Regions from separate parts of the Asanoa ferruginea genome, predicted to be linked through region 1. Evidence: riboswitches for the same ligand, from Rfam matches in the RefSeq annotation. Region 1 holds a riboswitch; the other holds the start of a gene.
What was found. A riboswitch is a leader RNA that binds a small molecule or an ion and turns the genes downstream of it on or off. The one in region 1 is predicted to bind cyclic di-AMP.

Region 1 (9,459 bases):
ACCTACCCCGACCTGGAGATCGTGCTCTGCCTGCACGGCGTGCTGCCGTCGCCCGAGGTGCTCGACCGGGTGGCCCACTCGCCGCGGCCGGTCGAACTGGTCACCATCTCGCCCGAGGAGCGGTTCGGCTTCGGCGAGGCGATCGGCCGGGCCACCGCCCGGGCCCGCGGGAGCTTGATCACCAAGTTCGACGACGACGACACCTACGGCCCGGAGCACGTCTGGGACCTGGTGCTGGCCCGCCTGGTCTCCGGGGCCACGCTGGTCGGCAAGTCGGCCGAGTTCGTGCACCTGCACGCCCTCGACACCACGGTGCGCCGCGACGCCGGCCGCAGCGAGATCTACGCCCGGGTGGTGGCCGGCGGCACGATGCTGATCAGCCGGGGCGACCTGGAGGAGATCGGCGGCTGGCGGCCGGTGCCCCGGTCGATCGACCGTGGCCTGATCGAGCGGGTGGCCCGGGGCGGCGGCTTGATTTACCGAACCCATCCGCTGGGGTACGTCTACCACCGCCGCGCCGGCGGCCACACCTGGGATCCGGGCCTCGAATACTTCCTGCGGGAAAGCGGCGCGCAGTGGCCGGGCGTGCCCCGGCACAGCGAGTTCGGCACGCTGCCGGCGAACGCGCACCCGCTGCCGGCCGACCCGGCGCCCGCGGGGCCGATGCCCGACGCCCGCTTGGTGGGGCGCTCGGCGGGGTAAGAACCCCGGCATGGCAGCCAAGGTCGCGGTGGTCGCGCATCAACGCAAGAGCCTGGGTGGCGGGTTACCGGAGCTACGGCGCCGGCTCGCCGACGCGGGGATCATCGATCCACTGTGGTACGAGGTGCCGAAGAGCCGCAAGGCGCCCAAGAAGGTACGCAAGGCCCTCGACGCGGGCGCCGAGCTGATCCTGGTGTGGGGCGGCGACGGGATGGTGCAGCGCACCGTCGACGCGCTGGCCCACGCCGAGGCCGGCAAGGTCCCGCTGGCCATCCTGCCGGCCGGCACGGCCAACCTGTTGGCGGCCAACCTGGGCATCCCCGAAGACCTGGCCGAAGCGGTGGAGATCGCGCTGCACGGCCGGCGCCGGGCGATCGACCTCGGGCGGATCAACGGCGAGCATTTCGCGGTGATGGCCGGCGCCGGATTCGACGGCGAAATGATCCGCGAGGCCGACGGCGGGCTGAAGGACCGGTTGGGGCGGCTGGCGTACGCGTGGACCGGCGCCCGCCACGTCCGCGACGGCGCCGTGCCGATGAGGGTGACGGTCGACGGCGCGGAGTGGTACGCCGGGGCGGCTTCCTGCGTGCTGTTCGGCAACGTCGGCACGATCACCGGCGGCATCCGGGCGTTCGACGACGCCGACCCGCACGACGGCAGGCTGGAGGTCGGCGTGGCCACCGCCGAGGGCGCGCTGGAATGGGCCCGCACCCTCGGCCGGATGGCCACCGGCCGCTCCGACGGCTCACCGTTCATCAAGATCACGGCGGGTCGGGACATCAAGGTCAAGTTGGCGGAGCCGTTGACCTACGAGATCGACGGCGGTGCCCGGAGCGCCGCGAAGAAGCTCAAGGCCCGCGCGGTGCCCAGCGCCGTGACGGTCTGCCTCCCGGACCAGGCCTGACCGCGGGCCAGCTCTGACCGCGGGCCAGCTCTGACCGCGGGCCAGCTCTGACCGCGGGCCAGCCCTGACCGCGGGCCAGCCCTGACCGCGGGCCAGCCCTGACCGCGGGCCAGCCCTGACCGCGGGCCAGCCCTGACCGCGGGCCAGCCCTGACTGCGGGCTGGCTTGCTCGTTTGGCGCCCGGCGCCCGGCGCCCGGCGCCTAGGCCGGCGTGCTGGTTTCGGGCCTGTCCGGACCGCGGACCGGCCGCTCTGCTGACTCAGGGCCGGCCCTGGAGGCGGCCCGAATGGTGGGCCGGCTTTGTGGTTTCGGGCCGGCCTAGCCGCAGGCGGCCCTAGTGCTTTGGACCGGCCCTGCGGGCCGGCAGGGGTGCTGGCTTTGGACCGGCCCTGCGGGCCGGCAGGGGTGCTGGCTTTGGACCGGCCCTGCGGGCCGGCAGGGGTGCTGGCTTTGGACCGGCCCTGCGGGCCGGCAGGGGTGCTGGCTTTGGACCGGCCCTGCGGGCCGGCCGGGGTGCTGGCTTCGTCCGAACCTGCCGGCCGGCCGCTCTGCTGGCTTCGGGTCGGCCCTGGGGGCCGGCCCTAACCTAGGGCCGGCTCCGTGAATGCCGCCGGTGGCACCGGGTCGTCGGCGGGGCAGGCGCCCCGGGCGACGTAGCGCTCGATGAACGTCTCCACCGCCCGCCGCACCCGCCGGCCGGCGCCGCGCCGGTCGAGGGCCGACGCCGCAGCCGTGAAGCAGGTCAGGGCGGCCGCGGCCAGTTGCGGGTCGGCCAGCCCGTCGCGGGCCGCGGCGAGCCAGTCGCGGTGCCGGCGCAGCGGTGAGCGCAGGTGCTCGGTCGCCGCCGCGGCGGCGTCGGCCGCGATCGGGTCGTCGAGCAGCGCGGTCACCACCGCCAGCGGCACCACCCAGCCGTCGCCGGGCTGCTGGTCGATCATCCGGAACTCCAGGTAGCCGCGCGGCCGGACCGGCGGCACCAGGGTGCCCAGGTGGCGTTCCAGGTCTTCCAGGGTGGCCTCGCGCGGGCCGTGGCCGCGCAGCCAGGAGCGCATGGTCAAGCCGGTCGCCACCTGCCAGGGCGCCGGCTCGGGTTCGGCGATCATCGTGACGTTGGCCCGCAGCGCGTAGCGGGCCCAGTCGGCCCGCGGGTCGCCGGTGCGCCGGGGCGCCCGGGTGCGGGTCGCGTCGGTGCCGAACCGCAGTGCCTGCCGGTAGGAGACCCAGCGGGTGCCGCGGACCCGCCGCGGCGAGTTGGCGAACGCGGCCAGCAGCACCGGGCCGATCGCGTCGGCCAACCACCAGCGCATCTGGTAGCCGCTCCAGCCGTCGGAGTCGTCGCCGGAGTCGAGGCAGACCTGGACCGACGCGGAGTTGCACATCACCGCGAGCCCTTTGCCGCCGGACCGCGAGTGATAGTCGGCCAGCGCGACGTAGCGCGGGTGCGTGGTGATCAGTTCGGGCCGCCGGTGCGCGTCGAAGCCGGTGCCGTCGAGCAGCAGCCCGTCGGCGGCCAGCGCGGAGCGGGCCAGGGCCAGGTCGGCCCGGGTCGCCTCGACGCAGTCCAACAGCGACGCGCCGACGGCCGACGAGATCTCCAGTTGCCCGCCCGGCTCGATGGTGATCCGGCCGCCACCGGGCAGCGGATCGGAAAGTCCACTGGTCGCCTCGACCAGCCGGGCGATCGACGGGCGCGCCAACGGCGCGCGCGGATCGCGCACGGGGTATTCGAGCTCGACACCGACCCGGCCAACCGGGCCGACACGGAATCCCGCGGCCGCGACGTAGGTCTCCGCCGCGCGCTCCGTGAGGACGGCGATCTCGTCCACGGCGCCTCCGATGAGTGCGGTTATCTGCCGCCGTCGGCGGGAGTGCCGGCGGCGCCGATGGGGTGGGGTGTGTGCCGGCCGGCGTAACGCCCGGTCGGAGTGACTCCATTAGCGGTCCCGCGAGCCTCCTTGTCCAGCGGAACCGGCCAACTCGAAATGAACCTTCGATTGACCACACGTTCGGCTGACGGCGTCGGTTGCCGGCACTACTTTCACGTTTTCCCGTACGCTTTCTTAAGCACTCCTTACGTCACTGAAAGTCGTTGGTACGTAACGCATTCCGGGCCTAAGTGAGGGTCATCCGATCCTTGCGAAGAATAGGTCCGGATCGGTTAAGCTGACTGCGGCTTCCGCCGGATCATCCCCCCGGTGACACCGGCGCCGCTGCCGCCTAATCGCCGAGAGGCGAGCCGGGGACCCGAGTTCCTGGGGTGAGTCCGCGAATGCGGTAGGGGTAGTTCCGCCCCGAACCCGACAGCTAACCCGGTAGGCGGCCCTACCGAAGGAACGTGAATGACGCGCAAAGGACGTCCGCGCGCTGTTGTTCGGCGCGCCGGCATGGTCGGGATCGTCACGCTGTTGGTGGGTCTTGCCCTCACTCCAGCGGCGGTCGCCGCACCCAAACCCACGCCCGCTCCGCCTGTCGAGGGCGGGAAGAACGAACTGCTCGACGACGTGATCGAAAGGACCAGCCGGGCCTTCGTCGATGCCAAGAACGCGGTGGCCGACTCGCGCAAGAAGCAGGACGCGCTGAACAAGGACCTGGCCCGGCTCGCGGTGCGCACGGCGGCGCTGTCCCCGCAGGCCGCGGAGATCGCCCGGCACAGCTACATCAACGGCCGGATCGGTCCCGCGCTGATGCTGCTCAACAGCAGGTCTCCGAGCCTTTTCCTGGACCGTGCCGAGACGCTCGACATGCTGTCGGCCTACGACAACGGGCGGCTGGCCGAGTTGGCCGATGCCACTCGACAGACCCAGACGGCCAAGAGCCAACTCGATCTCGAGGTCAAGCGCGAGGCCGCCCAGGCGGCCGTGATGGCCAAGCAGAAGTCCGAAGTGGAGAAGGCGTTCACGCTGGCCGGCGGCGAGACCGTCAACGGCAACGTGTATGTGAACCAGCCGGTGGCCCGGCAGTCACCGCGGGCGAGCGACGGGTCGTTCCCGCCACAGTCGTGCAGCGTCAAGGACCCGACGACCAACGGCTGCATCACGCCGCGGATGTATTTCGCGCTCAAGGAGACCCAGCGGGTCGGCTACAAGCGGTTCGTCTCGTGCCACCGAGACGGCGGCCCCTTCGAGCATCCGAAGGGGCGCGCCTGTGACTTCTCGGTCTTCAAGACCCAAGACTTCGGGAGCGGCGACGCACAGGGCGACGCCCGCTTCTACGGCAACAACCTGGCGTCCTTCCTCGTCAAGAATGCCGACAAACTCGGCATCCTCTACGTGATCTGGTATCGCCAGGTGTGGCTACCGTCGACGGGGACGTGGAAGTCCTACAGCGGTCAACACGGCGATCCGTCGAGTGACCACACCAACCACGTCCACCTCTCGATCCTCTAGAAACTAGCGCCGCCGGGTTTCGGGCGCGGGCCTGCGGGCCGGCGCCCGACCCGCTGGCTGGCGGGGCTGCCGGCGGTGCGGCTCGAGGTGCGGGATCGGCATCCGCACCTCTTTCTCGGTGGTCACGGTGACCGGCTCGCCGTGGTGGGTGAGGTCGAGGCTCGAGTCGGCCGCACCGTTGCGCAGCGAATAGATCGCCTCGTGCTGGCGCACGTCGACCCGCAGCCGCATGCCCCGCCACATCAGCGCGAACTCGAGCCGGCTGATCCGGGCCGGCAGCCGCGGCACGAACGTGAGCTGCTCCTCGTGGTCGCGCATGCCGCCGAAACCGGCCACCAGACCGAGCCACGCGCCGGCCAGGGCCGCGATGTGCAGCCCTTCCCGGGTGTTGTTGTGGATGTCGTGCAGGTCCATCAGCGCGGCTTCGCCGAGATAGTCGTGTGCCAACTCGAGGTAGCCCACTTCGGCCGCGACCACCGACTGGGTGCACGACGACAACGACGAGTCGCGCACGGTACGCCGCTCGTAGTAGTCGAAGTTGCGCAGCTTCTGCTCGGGCGTGAACGCGTGACCGCACCAGTGCATGGCGAGCACCAGGTCGGCCTGCTTCACCACCTGGCGGCGGTAGAGATCGAAATAGGGGAAGTTGAGCAGCAGCGGGTAGCTCTCCGGCGGCGTGTTGTCGAAGTCCCACTCCTGGTAGCGGGTGAAGCCCTCGACCTGCGGATGCACGCCCAACTCGTCGTCGTAGGGAATGTGCATGTTGGCGGCCGCTTCGCGCCAGGCGGCGGTCTCTTCGTCGTCGACACCGAGCCGCCAGGCCCGCTCGCTGTGCCGGTTGACGCAGTCGGCGGCGGTGAGCATGTTTCGCTGCGCCATCAGGTTGGTGTAGATGTTGTCGTTCTTCACGGCGGTGTATTCGTCGGGCCCGGTCACCCCGTCGATGTGGAACTTGCCGTGCCGGTCGTGGTGGCCGAGCGAATGCCAGAGCCGGGCGGTCTCGACCAGGAGCTCCAGCCCTATCTCGCGCTCGAAGTCGGTGTCGCCGGTGGCCTGCACGTAGCGGCGGACCGCGTCGGCGATGCCGGCGTTGACGTGGAAGCCGGCGGTGCCGGCCGGCCAGTAGCCGGAGCACTCCTGGCCGCGGATGGTGCGCCAGGGGAACGCGGCGCCCCGCAGCCCGAGCTGTTTGGCCCGGTCGCGGGCCATTTCCAGGGTGGCGTGCCGCCAGCGCAGCGCGTGTGCGACCGCGACCGGCTGGGTGTAGGTGAGCACTGGCAGCGCGAACATCTCGGTGTCCCAGAAGACGTGGCCGTCGTAGCCGGGACCGGTCAGGCCCTTGGCCGCGATCGGCCGCAGCTCGGCCCGGGCGCCCGCCTGTAGCACGTGGAACAGGCCGAACCGGACCGCCTGCTGCACCTCCTGGTCGCCCTCGACGGTGACGTCGGCGGCGTCCCAGAACGTGTCGAGGTATTCCTTCTGCTCCTGGACCAGACCGTCCCAGCCGGAGAACTCGGCGGCGGCCAGCGCGGCGCTGACCTGGTCGCGGATCGCCGGCAGCGAACGCCGGCTCGACCAGCCGTAGGCCAGCAGCTTGACCACGACCAGCTTCTCGCCGGGCTTGAGCACGCAGGCGATCGTGGTGCGGGCCCAGTCGTCGTGCGCCTCGGTGCTGATGTTGGTCTTGGCCGGCCCGTCGATCTCGTGTTGCATCGCCGCGCCGACCCGCAGCCCGCTGCGCTTGGTCTTGTGGATCAGCAGGCCACGGGTCTTGTCGGTGATCCGCTCCTCGATCTGCAGCGGCTTCTCCAGCACGGCGGCGACGCGGGGGTCGCGGCTCTGCCCGGGCAGCTCCTCGTTGGCGACCAGTTCCGACTGCACGATCAGCCGCAGCGGCTCGTCGACCGCCTCGACCTCGTAGCGGATCGCGGCGATCGAGCGCTGGGTGAACGAGACGAGCCGGGTGCTGCGCACCTTGACCGCGCGGCCCGCCGGCGAACGCCAGTGGACCGACCGGTCGAGCGTGCCGGCACGCAGGTCGAGCACCCGGGTGTGCGCCTCGAGCGCGCCGTAACGCACGTCGAAGGGCTCGTCGTCGACGAGCAGGCGGATCGGCTTGCCGTTGGTCACGTTGACGACCGTCTGCCCCGACTCGGGGAAGCCGTAGCCGGCCTCGGCGTAGGGCAGCGGGCGCAGCTCGTAGAACGAGTTGAGGTAGGTGCCCGGCAGCCCGTGCGGCTCGCCCTCGTCGAGGTTGCCGCGCATCCCGATGTGCCCGTTGCCCAGGGCGAACACCGACTCGGCCTGCGCCAGCACGTCGAGGTCGAGCCGGGTCTCCCGGACGTGCCAGGCCTCGACGGGGTAGGCCCGTTCGCGGATCATGCCGTGCCCTCCAGCAGCTCGGAAAGGTCGCGCACGACGATGTCGGCGCCGTGTGTCATCAGGTCGGCGCCATGGCTGCCACCCACCCGGTCAACGCCGATCACGATGCCGAAGTTGCCGGCCCGGCCGGCCGCCACTCCGGCGAGTGCGTCTTCGAAGACGGCCGCGTCAGCGGGTGCGACACCGAGCAACTCGGCACCGCGCAGGAAGGTGTCGGGCGCGGGTTTGCCGGGCAGCTTCTCGGCCCGCGCCACGTTGCCGTCGACCCGGGCGTCGAGCCACTCGCCGAGCCCGGTGATCTTCAGGATGTCGGGGGTGTTGGCGCTCGCCGAGACGACCGCGGTCTTCAGGCCCGCTTTGCGGGCTGCCCGCAGGTAGTCGACCGAGCCGTCGTAGACCGCGACGCCGTCTTCCTTGATCCGGCGGAGCAGGATGACGTTCTTGCGGTTGCCGACGCCGTTGACCGTGTCGGCCTCCGGTGGGTCGTCGGGCTGCCCTTCTGGAAGCGTGATGTTGCGGGACCCGAGAAAGGTGCGCACTCCGTCGGCCCGGGTCCGGCCGTCGACATATTTGGGATAGTCGGAATGCGGGTCGAAAGCCGTGAACGGCTCGCCGGTGCGATCACTGCGCCGACGAAGGAATTCGTTGAAAGTCTCGGTCCACGCCGCGTTGTGAACGGTCGCAGTCTGCGTGAGCACGCCGTCCATATCGAACAGGCAGGCGGTCACATGATCGGGTAGCCCCAGCACGGGTCAAATCTAGTCGAACCGGCTTAGTGGTGCTCGTGCGCGCCCACCCCGGAAATGCGGCCCGCCGACTGTCCCGGCTCGACCACGACGAACTGCCCCATCATGCCGTCGTCCTCGTGCATCAGAAGGTGACAGTGATACATGTAGGGCAATTCCGGGTCGGCATAGTCGGCGAACTTCATGATCAATCGCGCCGCGCTCTTCGGCGGCAGGAACACCGTGTCCTTCCAGCCGGAAAGCTCGGCCGGCGGCGCCGCCCCGTCGATCGACAACACCCGAAACTGCACATCGTGTACGTGGAAGTTGTGCCGCTGGCCGTCGGTGTTGCGCACCGTCCAGATCTCGGTGGTGCCCAGCGTTGTGACCGCGTCGATCCGGTCCATGTCCATCTCGTCGCCGTTGATGTTGGTGCCGGTGAGCCGGAAGTCGCGGGTGGTCACCGCAGTGGCCGGGTCGAGCCGCGGCAGCTCGCCGAAGTCGGCCGGCAGATTCGCGCTCCGCCGCAGGGTCGCCGCCGCCCGCAGGTCGAGCACGTCGAACTGGTCGCGCCCGGTCTCGAACGACTTCCCGCCGAGCTCCGGCGGGAAGCTGCGCAGCGCGACCCGCTCGCCGGCGTGCACCGGCACGACAATCTCGGCGCGCTCACCGGGTGAGAGCCGGATCCGGCTCAGCGGGACCGGTGCCGCGAGCCGGCCGCCGTCGGTCGCCACGAGGTGGACGGGCCGCTGGTCGGCGAGGCCGAACGCGTACACCCGGGAGACCGAGGCGTTGAGCAGCCGCAACCGGACCCGGTCGGTCACCACTGTGAGGTAGGGCGCGTAAGTGCCGTTGACCAGCAGGAGGTTTCCGGTCTTCTGGTTGCGGATCCGTCCACCGTGGATGTCTTTGTCCTGCACGATGACCGGGATGTCGTCGACGCCGTAGTCGTGTGGCAGGGCGCGCTGGGTCGGGTCGTCGTCGTCGAGGATGAACATGCCGGCCAGCCCCTGGTTGACCTGCTCGCGGGTGCGGCCGTGCGGATGCGGGTGATACCAGAGCGTGGCCGCCGGCTGGTTCACCGTCCAGGTGGGTGACCACGTGGCGCCCGGGCGCACCGGCTGGTGTGGGCCGCCGTCCATCCGCGCCGGCAGGTGCATGCCGTGCCAGTGCACGCTGGTGTCCTCGTCGAGGTTGTTGACGACGTCGACCCGCACCCGCTCGCCGCGCCGGGCGCGCAGGGTGGGCCCCAGATAGTCGCCGTTGAACCCGAAGGTGCGGGTGGTGCCGTCGATCCCGAAGTCACGTTGGCCAGGCTGGGCGTGCAGCGTGAAGACGCGCTGCCCGTCGCCGTCGACCG
Region 2 (9,459 bases), 1.2 Mb from region 1:
ATCCGCTCGGCGACGTGGCACAGCGGCAGGTAGGACACCAGCAGGTCGCGCGGGCCCGGCGGGGCGCCGGAGAAGCCCCGGCCGCGGCTGATCGTGCGGACCGCGAAGTCGACGTTGGCGACCGAGAGCATCGCGCCCTTGGGCGGCCCGGTCGTTCCCGAGGTGTAGATCAGCGTCGCGATGTCGTCGGGCGTCGCGGTGGCCATCACGTCGGCGACCGCGTCGGGATGAGCCGCGCGGTGCTCCCGGCCGAGCGTCAGCAGGTCGTCCCAACTCAGCAGCGCCGGGTGGTCGTAGCGGTGCCGGATGCCGCGCGGCTCCAGGTAGATCACCCGTTGCAGGCTCGTGCCGCCGATCACCTCGAGCGCCTTGTCGACCTGCTCCTGGTCTTCGGCGATCAGCACCCGGGCGCCGGAGTGGGCGAGCAGGTAGCCGACCTCGGGCGCCGGGTTGGTCGGGTAGAGGCCGACGGTCATCGCCCGGACCGCGACGGTGGCGACGTCGGTGAAGAGCCACTCGGGCCGGTTGTCGGCGTGCACCGCGACCCGGTCGCCGGGCTCGACGCCGAGGGCGAGCAACCCGTGCGCCACGGTCAGCGCCTGCTCCCAATAGTCGGACCAGGTGAACTGCCGCCAGATGCCGTGGTGCTTCTCGCGCATCGCCACGCCGCCGGGCTCCCGCGCGGCCCGGTCACGGATCCGCGACGCGATCGTGGTCACGGTGTCGGTGCGGGCCGGCGCCAGCGTCATGCCCGTTCCACCTCCCCCAGGTAGGCGCGGATCACGTCGGGGTCGTGCTGGATCTCGGCCGGGACGCCGGTCGCGACCGGTCGGCCGAAGTCGACCACCATCACCCGGTCGGCCAGGTCCATCACCAGGCCCATGTCGTGCTCGACCAGGACGATCGGGATGTCGAGCTCGTCGCGGATGTCGAGGATGTAGCGGGCCATGTCTTCGGTCTCCTCGACGTTCATGCCGCCGACCGGCTCGTCGAGCAGGAGCAGCTTGGGCTCCATGGCCAGGGCCCGGCCGAGCTCGACCCGCTTCTGCACCCCGAAGGGCAGCAGGCCGACCGGCAGCCGGCGCCACTGCTCGAGCTCGAGGAAGTCGATGATGTCCTCGACCCGCTCGCGCGCCGCGACCTCGGCCCGGCGGGCCCTACCGAGCCAGGCCAGGGCGGCGAGCGTCCCGTACCCGATGTGGTGGTGTCGTCCGAGCATCAGGTTGTCGAGAACGGTGAGGTTGGCGAACAGCTCGACGTTCTGGAAGGTGCGGGCCATGCCCCGGGCGGCGATCTGGTGCGGGCGGCGGCCGACCAGGTCGGCGCCGTCGAAAAGGACCCGGCCGCTCTGCGGGCGGTAGACGCCGGAGAGCACGTTGAAGATCGAGGTCTTGCCGGCGCCGTTGGGCCCGATGATGGCGAACAGCTCGCGCGCGCCGACGGTGAAGCTGATCCCGTCGATCGCGCGTACGCCGGCGAAGCTGAGCCGCACGTCGTCGAAGACCAAAATGTCTTCGCTCATGACAACCACCGCTTGCGCCGCTTGTAGTGCTTGACGTCGCGGAACGAGCGGCGGGCGGACGTGTCGGCGGCGCCGAGGCCGAGATAGAACTCGCGCACGTCGTCGTCGGCGAGCAGCCGGTCGGCGGGCTTGTCGAGGACCACCTTGCCGGTCTCCAGCACATAGCCGTGGCTGGCGATCGACAGGGCCATCGCCGCGTTCTGCTCGACCAGCAGCACCGCCGTGCCCAGTTTGTTGATCTCGACGATGATCTCCCGGACCTGGTCGACCAGGCGCGGCGCGAGGCCCAGGCTCGGCTCGTCGAGCAGCAGGTAGCGGGGCCGGGCCATCAGCGCGCGACCCATCGCGAGCATCTGCTGCTCGCCACCGGACAAGTAGCCGGCCAGCTTCCGCCGGCGCTCCTTGAGCACCGGAAAGAGGCCGTAGACGTGGTCGAGCCGCTCGCCGATCGCGCCGGCGTTGGTGTGGCCGCCGACCCGCAGGTTGTCGTCGACGCTCAGCTCGCCGAAGATCCGCCGGCCCTCCATCACCTGGCTGATACCGCGGCGCACGATCGCGGCCGGGCGCAGCCCGTGGATGGGCTGGCCGTCGAGGGTGACCGAGCCCTTGGTCACCGCACCGTCGTGCACGTCGAGCAGCCCGGTCAGGGCCCGCAGCAGTGTCGTCTTGCCCGCTCCGTTGGCGCCGAGCAGGGCGACGACGGCGCCGCTCGGGAGGTCGAGCGAGACACCGCGTAACACCAGCATCACGTCGTCGTAGACGACCTCGAGATTTCGGACTTGCAGCACCGGCGCCCCGCTCATGCGTTGGTGTGGCGTAGGTCACAAGGTGCAGACATTTAACTACGTCGTCACCGTGCGTCGCTAGGGTCGAGCGCGCGATGTTTGCACTGCCAATGAAGTTTCTTTGCCCGTCAGCGTGAGGTGTCCCGCTTTCGGCGAGGATCATTCAGCCGATAGGGCGCACTTCGCCCCTGCGGCGCTTTGTGCAGGTGGGGCGCGGGGTTACGGTGAGGCGCCGGTGTGGTCCTCCGCCATCCCCCCGGATGGCACCGCGCCGGTGCCGCCGAATCGCCGGCCCGCGCCGCGCCCGTCCCCCGGGCGCTCTGACGACCCGGGCCATGACGGCGAATCGGGGACCCAACCGAGCACTGGGGTGAATCCGCGCTCTGTTTCGCGCGCGGTAGGGCGTCCTTCCCGCCCGAACCCGACAGCTAACCCGGTAGGCGGCTGCGGAAGAAGGGTCTGCCTTTGTCGTCAGCACGGATGTCGCTGCGTGCGCTCGTGCTGGTCGCCCTAGCGGTCGCGATAGCCGTGCCCGCGGGCGCCGCGTCGGCCGCACCGTCGGCCAGCGAGCTCACCAAGAAAATCAACAAGTCGTCTGCCGAGTTGGAGAAGGTCGTCGAGGCCTACAACAAGCTCAACGAGCAGACGAAAGCCACCAAGAAGGAAGCGGGCAGCGTGGCCTTCCGGCTGGCCCCGCTCGAGAAGAAGCTCGACGACGCGCAGGCCGATGTCGGTGACATCGCCGTCGCCGCCTACACGTCGGGTCGGCTCAGCACCGCCACCGCCCTGCTGGGTGACAGCGACACGCTGCTGTCCCGCATGTCGGCGCTGGACTCCCTGGCCCGCGAACGCCAGACCACGATCGACACGTTCCGGTCGACCCGCGACCAGCTCAGTGCCGACCAGGAACGGCTGGCCACCGTGCGCGCCCAGCAGGACGCGCAGGCCAAGGAGCTGAACGCCCGCAAGAAGAAGATCGAGGCGGACCTGGACAAGCTGTATGACCTGCGCAAGCAGGCCTATGGCTCGTCGACCTCGAGCGGGTCGTCCTACAGCGGCAAGATCCCGTCGGTGTCGGGCAAGGCCGGTGTCGCGGTCACGTTCGCCTACAACGCGATCGGCACCCCCTATGTCTGGGCCGCGGACGGTCCCGACGGCTATGACTGCTCCGGCCTGACCCTCGCCGCGTGGCGAGCGGCCGGAAAGTCGCTGCCACACAACGCCGCGATGCAGTGGGACACGGTCGCACACATCTCGCGGAGCGAGTTGAAGGCCGGTGACCTGGTCTTCTACGAGGATCTGGGGCACGTCGCGCTGTATGTCGGTGGAGGCCAGGTGATCCACGCGCCGACCTTCGGCGAGTCGGTCAAGCTGTCGTCCGTCGACATGATGAGCCCATACGGGTATGGCCGCGTGCGCTAGCTGATCCCGATCCCGGCGCGGCAGGGCCTCTGGCCCCGCCGCGCCGGGGTAACGGCGGCGCGTAACCAGCGGTGGTCGACGGTCGTTGCGGGAGCAGCCGGCCGGGTTGTGCACGATCGGGGAAAGCCCGGCGGCTCCGATCCCGAGGAGACCACCGTGGACCACTACCTGGCCGAGAGCCCGGACCACGACACGACACGGCGGACGCGACGCACGACCCTGGTCATCGGCGGTGGAGCGGCCTTCCTCCTCGCCGTCATCGGCGCGGCAGCGGTCGCGCTCACGCCCGGCGGCGACGACTCCGCGGCGCCAACGGCAAACCTCCTTCAGCAGACACAGCAGGTCTGTGACGCACCGGCCAACGGCACCCGCCTGGAGGGCGACGGCGCCCGGCTGCTGGTGGACAGCACGGGCACCGCCGACAAGAGCGGCCTGAGCCTGACCGGCCTCGAATGCGTGCTCGACGAGGCCCGGGTGCCCGAGTCGGTCAAGGAGGAGATGTTCTCCACCCGGCCCGCCGATGGCCGCCAGGAGAGCAGTTGGCCGGGCTTCACCGCCTCGTGGACCTATGACCCCGGTGAGGGGCTGGACCTGACCATCTCGCGGACGGCCTGAACCTCCTCGGGACCCTCCCGCCAGGCTGCGGCCGTGCGGGTGATGTAGGACCACCAGCCGATGTGCGGGCCGTAGCGGGCGCGCAGCTCGGCGGGCGTCGGCGGCGGCGTGCCGTAGACCTGCTCGGCCGTCAGCCGGAACTGCCGCATCTCCAGCGGCACCTCGTCAGGGCGACCCAGCCCACGCAGCAGCAGCGCGTTGGCGGTGAACGGCCCGACGCCGGGCAGGGCGAGCAGCGCGGTGCGGGCGTCGCAGTAGGGCGCGACGCGCAGCCAGGTCTCGCCCAGCCCGGCCACTCCCGCGGCCACCTCGCGGACCCGGGCGGCCCGCTGTGCGTTGCCGGCGTAGCCGCGCAGCGTCTCGTCGTCGAGCCCGGCCACCACCTCGAGCGAGGGGAACGACCGGTAGACCACGTCGTCGACGACCAGGGACGGCCCCAGCTCGGCCGCCATCCGCCGGCGACGCGCGCCGGCGAACCACTGGGTGCTGCGCTGGGTCAGCGTGAAGTAGATGGTCGCCTCGGACAGCGACGGGAAGCGGACCTGATGGAGGCCGCGCGCGACCCGCAGCACGGGCGCCATCGCCGGGTCGGCGTCGGCGATCGCATGGAAGCCGCGAAGGTCGTCGGCGAGGCCGAGCCAGCCGGCGACGGCCTGCTCGACGGCCGCGGCCTCGGCTGCGGTCAACGGCGCCGCGGCGAGCACCGCGAGCCGCACACCGCCGGTCGGACCGGCGTCGACCTGCGCCACCACGGCCGCCCCCGCGGCGGCCTTGGCGGGGTCGGGATGGGCGAACGCCCGGCGCACACAGCCGTCGGCGACCCGGTGCTCGCCGGCCATCGGCCCGAAGCCCTCGAGCGCGCGAACGCTCAGGGCGAAGTCGTAGGGAGGGGCGGCCGTCAGGACCGCCCGGTGAACAACGGAAGGTGTCATGCGGCAACGCTCCCGCACGGGTACGACAAAAACGGCCGGCGTCCAAAGGACGCCAGCCGTTTCGTTGAACCCGAACCTATGCCGCCTGTAGACCCTCTGCCCGGGCCAGCTCGCGGAGCCGGCCGAGGGCCTGGATCTCGAGCTGGCGGATCCGCTCCCGGGAGAGCGAGAACCGCGACGCGACCTCGGTGAGCGAGTGCTCGCGACCGTCCTCGAGCCCGTAGCGCGCCCGCATGATGCCGGCCGAACGGTCGTCGAGATGGTTGAGCAGGCTCTCGATGCGCTGCCGCTCGAGCGTGCTGAGCACCACGTCTTCCGGTGACGGCGCGTCCTGGTCGGCGACCAGGTCGCCGAGGTTGGTGTCGCCGTCGTCGCCGACCGGGGTGTCCAGCGAGACCGTGTCCTGCGACCAGCGGACCAGCTCGTGCACCCGCTCCACCGGCACGCCGAGCGCCGTCGCGATCTGCTCGGGCTCCGGGTCGGAACCGAGCTCGCGGGTGAGCTGGCGGGCCACGTTGCGCATCCGGTTGACGTCTTCCACCAGGTGCACGGGCAGGCGCACGGTGCGCTCCTGCTGCGCGATGGCCCGGCTGATCGCCTGCCGGATCCACCACGTTGCGTAGGTGGAGAACTTGAAGCCGCGCTCGTAGTCGAACTTCTCGACCGCGCGGACCAGGCCGGTGTTGCCCTCCTGGATCAGGTCGAGCATCGGCATGCCGGACCGCACGTAGCGCCGCGCGATCGACACGACAAGCCGCAGGTTGGCGCGGATGAACAGGTCCTTGGCCCGGTCACCGTCGACGACCACCGACTTGAGCTCTTCCCGGTCGATCCCCTCAGGAATCGTGTCCTCGTCGAGGAGGTGCTGCGCGTAGAGGCCACCCTCGATCGCCTTGGAGAGTTCCACCTCCCTGGCCGCGTCGAGCAACGGCGTCCGGGAGATCTCGTGCAGGTAGACGCCGACCAAATCGCGCTCTTCAGCGACCTGGTCCGTGCGCATCACGATGTTGTTCTCCACGTTGCCCACTGTCCCCTCGGTTACCCCAACGTTCTCGTGTTTCACACCGACCTGCCCCTCCCCGAGGTAACTCGTGAGGTGCCCCATCGGTGCTGACACCTACACAACAGTCGAAACGCTCCGGGGATTCCGTCTTGCGAGTCGAAACTGTCACGAATGCCTGAGTGCTTCCTGAGAGTGAGTGTCATATTCACCCTGCTATCTCTCAGGCTCTGAGGATCGGGTCGCGGACCGGTCGCCGTTGGCCTACCGCGCGCCCTATTTATCACACCATTTCCGGCGGTGTCCTCGCAGCGACGTAGGCCACTGCGCGGATGCGATTCGCGTCACTGCGTAGTGACACGCACCACAGAGCGCCACGGTTCACTCCGACACCAGTCAAAAGTCGGTGTCAGGCGAGCAGGGCGATCGCTTCCCGAACCTGTTGGTGAGAACGCGCGAGAGCCGCGCGGGCTTCCGTGACCGCGGCACCTGAGACCAGAGACACCAACGCGGTCTTCAGATCGCCGTCGGCGGCGGTCAACGCACGCGTGCAGTCGGGTTCCGGACAACCGGTCGCTTCCATCAGGATCGAGATCAGCCGGCCGCGCAACTTCGCGTTGGTCGCCGAGAGGTCGATCATCAGGTTGGAGTAGACCCGGCCGAGCCGGACCATCACGGTCGTGGAAAAGGCGTGCAGCACCAGTTTCTGCGCACTCGCGGCCTTCATCCGGGTTGATCCGGTGACCACTTCGGGGCCGGTGTCAAGGCCGATGAACAGGTCGACCTCGTCGCGGGCGGCCGCGTGCGGGTCGGCCGCGATCAGCGCCGTGCGGGCGCCGAGCGCACGGGCCGCACGCAAAGCGCCCAACACATAGGGGGTACGCCCGGAGGCGGCCAGGCCGACCACCAGATCCGCCGGCCGCACGCAGGTCTGCGCCTCCAGCGCACCGCCGGCGACATCGTCTTCGGCGTCTTCGATCGCGCCCCACATGGCGTCGCGTCCACCGGCCAGGTGCGGGCAGAACCAGTCTGCGGGCGAGCCGAACGTCGGCGGCAACTCGGCGGCGTCGACCACGCCGACCCGGCCGGAGGTGCCGGCGCCGAAGTAGTGCACGCGGCCCCCGGCGCGCAGCGCGTCGACGGCCAGGTCGACGCACGCGCCGACGGCGTCGAGGACGGCCGCCACCGCGCCGGGCACGGTCTGGTCGGCGTCGTTGATGACCTGGAGCACGTCGCGGGTCGGCAGCAGGTCGAGGTCGTAGGAGGACGGGTTGCGGCGTTCGGTCGGTGCCGCGACGCGAACCACCTCGGGACCGCTCACCCGCGCCGCCGCGTCACCCGGCGGGACCGCACCGCTTCCGCGGTGACCTCCAACGCCTTTCTGGCCTTGGCCCGGTTGCGGGCTGCGACGCCGACGAACAGGCAGTCGACGACGGTGAGTTGGGCGAGCCGGCTGGCGGTGGCGCCGGACCGGTAGGTGGTCTCGCGCGCCGCGGTGGTCAGCACGTGGTCGGCCACGTCGGCGATCGGCGACCGCGGGAAGTTGGTCAGCGCGACCGTGATGGCGCCCCGCGACCGGGCCACGTCGAGCACGTCGAGCACGTCGGCGGTGGTGCCGGTGTGCGAGATGCCCATCGCGACGTCGCCCTTGCCGAGCAGCGCCGCCGAGGTCAGCGCGGTGTGCACGTCTGGCCAGTAGTAGGCGGTGCGGCCGATCCGGTGCAGCTTCTGCTGGAAGTCGGAGGCGACGAAGCCGCTCGCGCCGGCGCCGTAGATCTCGATCCGGCTGGCGCCGTTGAGCGCCTCGACGACCGCCTCGCAGACCTCGGGGTCGAGTTGCTGGGCGGTCTCCTCGACGGCGCGGGCGTCGTTGAAGGCGATCGTGGCGATGATCTGGGTCAGGTCGGCACCGGGCGGGATGTCACCGCCGACCACCCGGGCGTCCGGCGGCTCGATCCGGCGGGCGGCCTCGGCGGCCAGCCGGATCCGTAGCTGCGGGTAGCCTTCGAGCCCAACGGAGCGGCAGAACCGGATGACCGTGGCCTCCGAGGTCTCGGCCGCCGTCGCCAGGTCGGTGATCGTGCGCCGGGCCGCGTCGGCCGGATCGGCGACGACGAGCCGGGCAACCCGCTGTTCGGCTGGCGACAGCGCCGGGAGCAGGCCGCTGATCTGGACGATCAGGCCCGGCTCGGGCATCGCAGAAACCTTCGCTGTCTTCGCCACGCATGAAACTTACTTTCACGCGCCGAGCGCCGTCAACTACCCGCAGCGGGGTGGTCAAGCCGACCGCGCGTGCCACTCGCGCAGGACGATCGCCTCGTCTTCCGGGGCCAAACCGCCCGGCTTCACGTCCTGCGGCGCCGTGTCCATCCAGTGGGCGGTACGCAGGGCCGTCTCGGCTATCGGGCGCGCCGGTAGACCGGCCTCCACCGAGCGGGTCGTGTCGCGGCTCTGGAAGCCGCCGTATTCGGGCAACGGCAGCCAGAGCGGCAGGGCCCGCTCCCCCGACCACGGCCGCACGTCGTGCTCGACCAGGAAGTCCTGGTCGACCCAGGTGAGGGTGGGGCCGGCCGGGGCCAGCGCGTCGCGCAGCTCGGTCAGGAACCGCACGCGCGGCATCGGCAGACCCATCCCGTCGTACGCGCCGGCAAGCCCGGTCGTGCCCGCCAGCAGCAGCCACCCGGCGAGGTCGTCGACGTCGACGAACTGCACGAGCTCGTCGGGCGCGCCCGGCGCGAGCACCTCGCCGCCCCGGCGCATCCGCGCGACCCAGTAGGGGAACCGGTCGGAGCGGTCCTCCGGACCGACGATCAGCCCGGCCCGGAGCAGGAACACCCGGTCGGCACCGATCCCGTCGCGGATCGCGTTCTCGCACGCCACCTTGCACGGGCCGTACATGTCCATCTGCCCGTCGCGCGGGTTGTCGATCTCCGGCGGGGCCGGGTCGTGCAGCTTGGCGGTGTCGGCGCGCTGCCCGGGCGTCGCGTCGTCGGGGTAGACGTTGCAGGTCGACACGAACGAGTAGTGGCCGACCCGGCCCGCGAGCGCCGCGGCGGCGTGCCGGGCGTGGCTCGGCCGGGTCGTGACGTCGACCACCGCGTCGAACGTCTCACCGTCTACTGCGGACAGACCGTCCGGCCGGTCGCGGTCGCCGGTCACGAACCGCACCCCGTCGACCGCGCC

Region 2: another riboswitch for cyclic di-AMP. It lies ahead of DFJ67_RS02090 (C40 family peptidase); the one in region 1 lies ahead of DFJ67_RS07965 (coiled-coil domain-containing protein).

What each region holds. Positions count from the first base shown of each region.
Region 1 is NZ_QUMQ01000001.1:1,623,917-1,633,375, reverse strand. It holds gene DFJ67_RS07990 (glycosyltransferase family 2 protein) at 1-702, shown strand, start outside; gene DFJ67_RS07985 (diacylglycerol/lipid kinase family protein) at 713-1,606, shown strand; gene DFJ67_RS07970 (glutamate-cysteine ligase family protein) at 2,188-3,432, opposite strand; cyclic di-AMP (ydaO/yuaA leader) riboswitch at 3,811-3,941, shown strand; gene DFJ67_RS07965 (coiled-coil domain-containing protein) at 3,946-4,992, shown strand; gene DFJ67_RS07960 (glycoside hydrolase family 65 protein) at 4,996-7,374, opposite strand; gene DFJ67_RS07955 (HAD family hydrolase) at 7,371-8,123, opposite strand; gene DFJ67_RS07950 (multicopper oxidase family protein) at 8,147-9,459, opposite strand, start outside.
Region 2 is NZ_QUMQ01000001.1:420,091-429,549, forward strand. It holds gene DFJ67_RS02075 (AMP-dependent synthetase/ligase) at 1-749, opposite strand, end outside; gene DFJ67_RS02080 (ABC transporter ATP-binding protein) at 746-1,522, opposite strand; gene DFJ67_RS02085 (ABC transporter ATP-binding protein) at 1,519-2,325, opposite strand; cyclic di-AMP (ydaO/yuaA leader) riboswitch at 2,629-2,765, shown strand; gene DFJ67_RS02090 (C40 family peptidase) at 2,773-3,729, shown strand; gene DFJ67_RS02095 (hypothetical protein) at 3,886-4,344, shown strand; gene DFJ67_RS02100 (DNA-3-methyladenine glycosylase family protein) at 4,296-5,276, opposite strand; gene DFJ67_RS02105 (sigma-70 family RNA polymerase sigma factor) at 5,353-6,276, opposite strand; gene DFJ67_RS02110 (N-acetylmuramic acid 6-phosphate etherase) at 6,686-7,597, opposite strand; gene DFJ67_RS02115 (MurR/RpiR family transcriptional regulator) at 7,594-8,472, opposite strand; gene DFJ67_RS02120 (NAD-dependent epimerase/dehydratase family protein) at 8,554-9,459, opposite strand, start outside.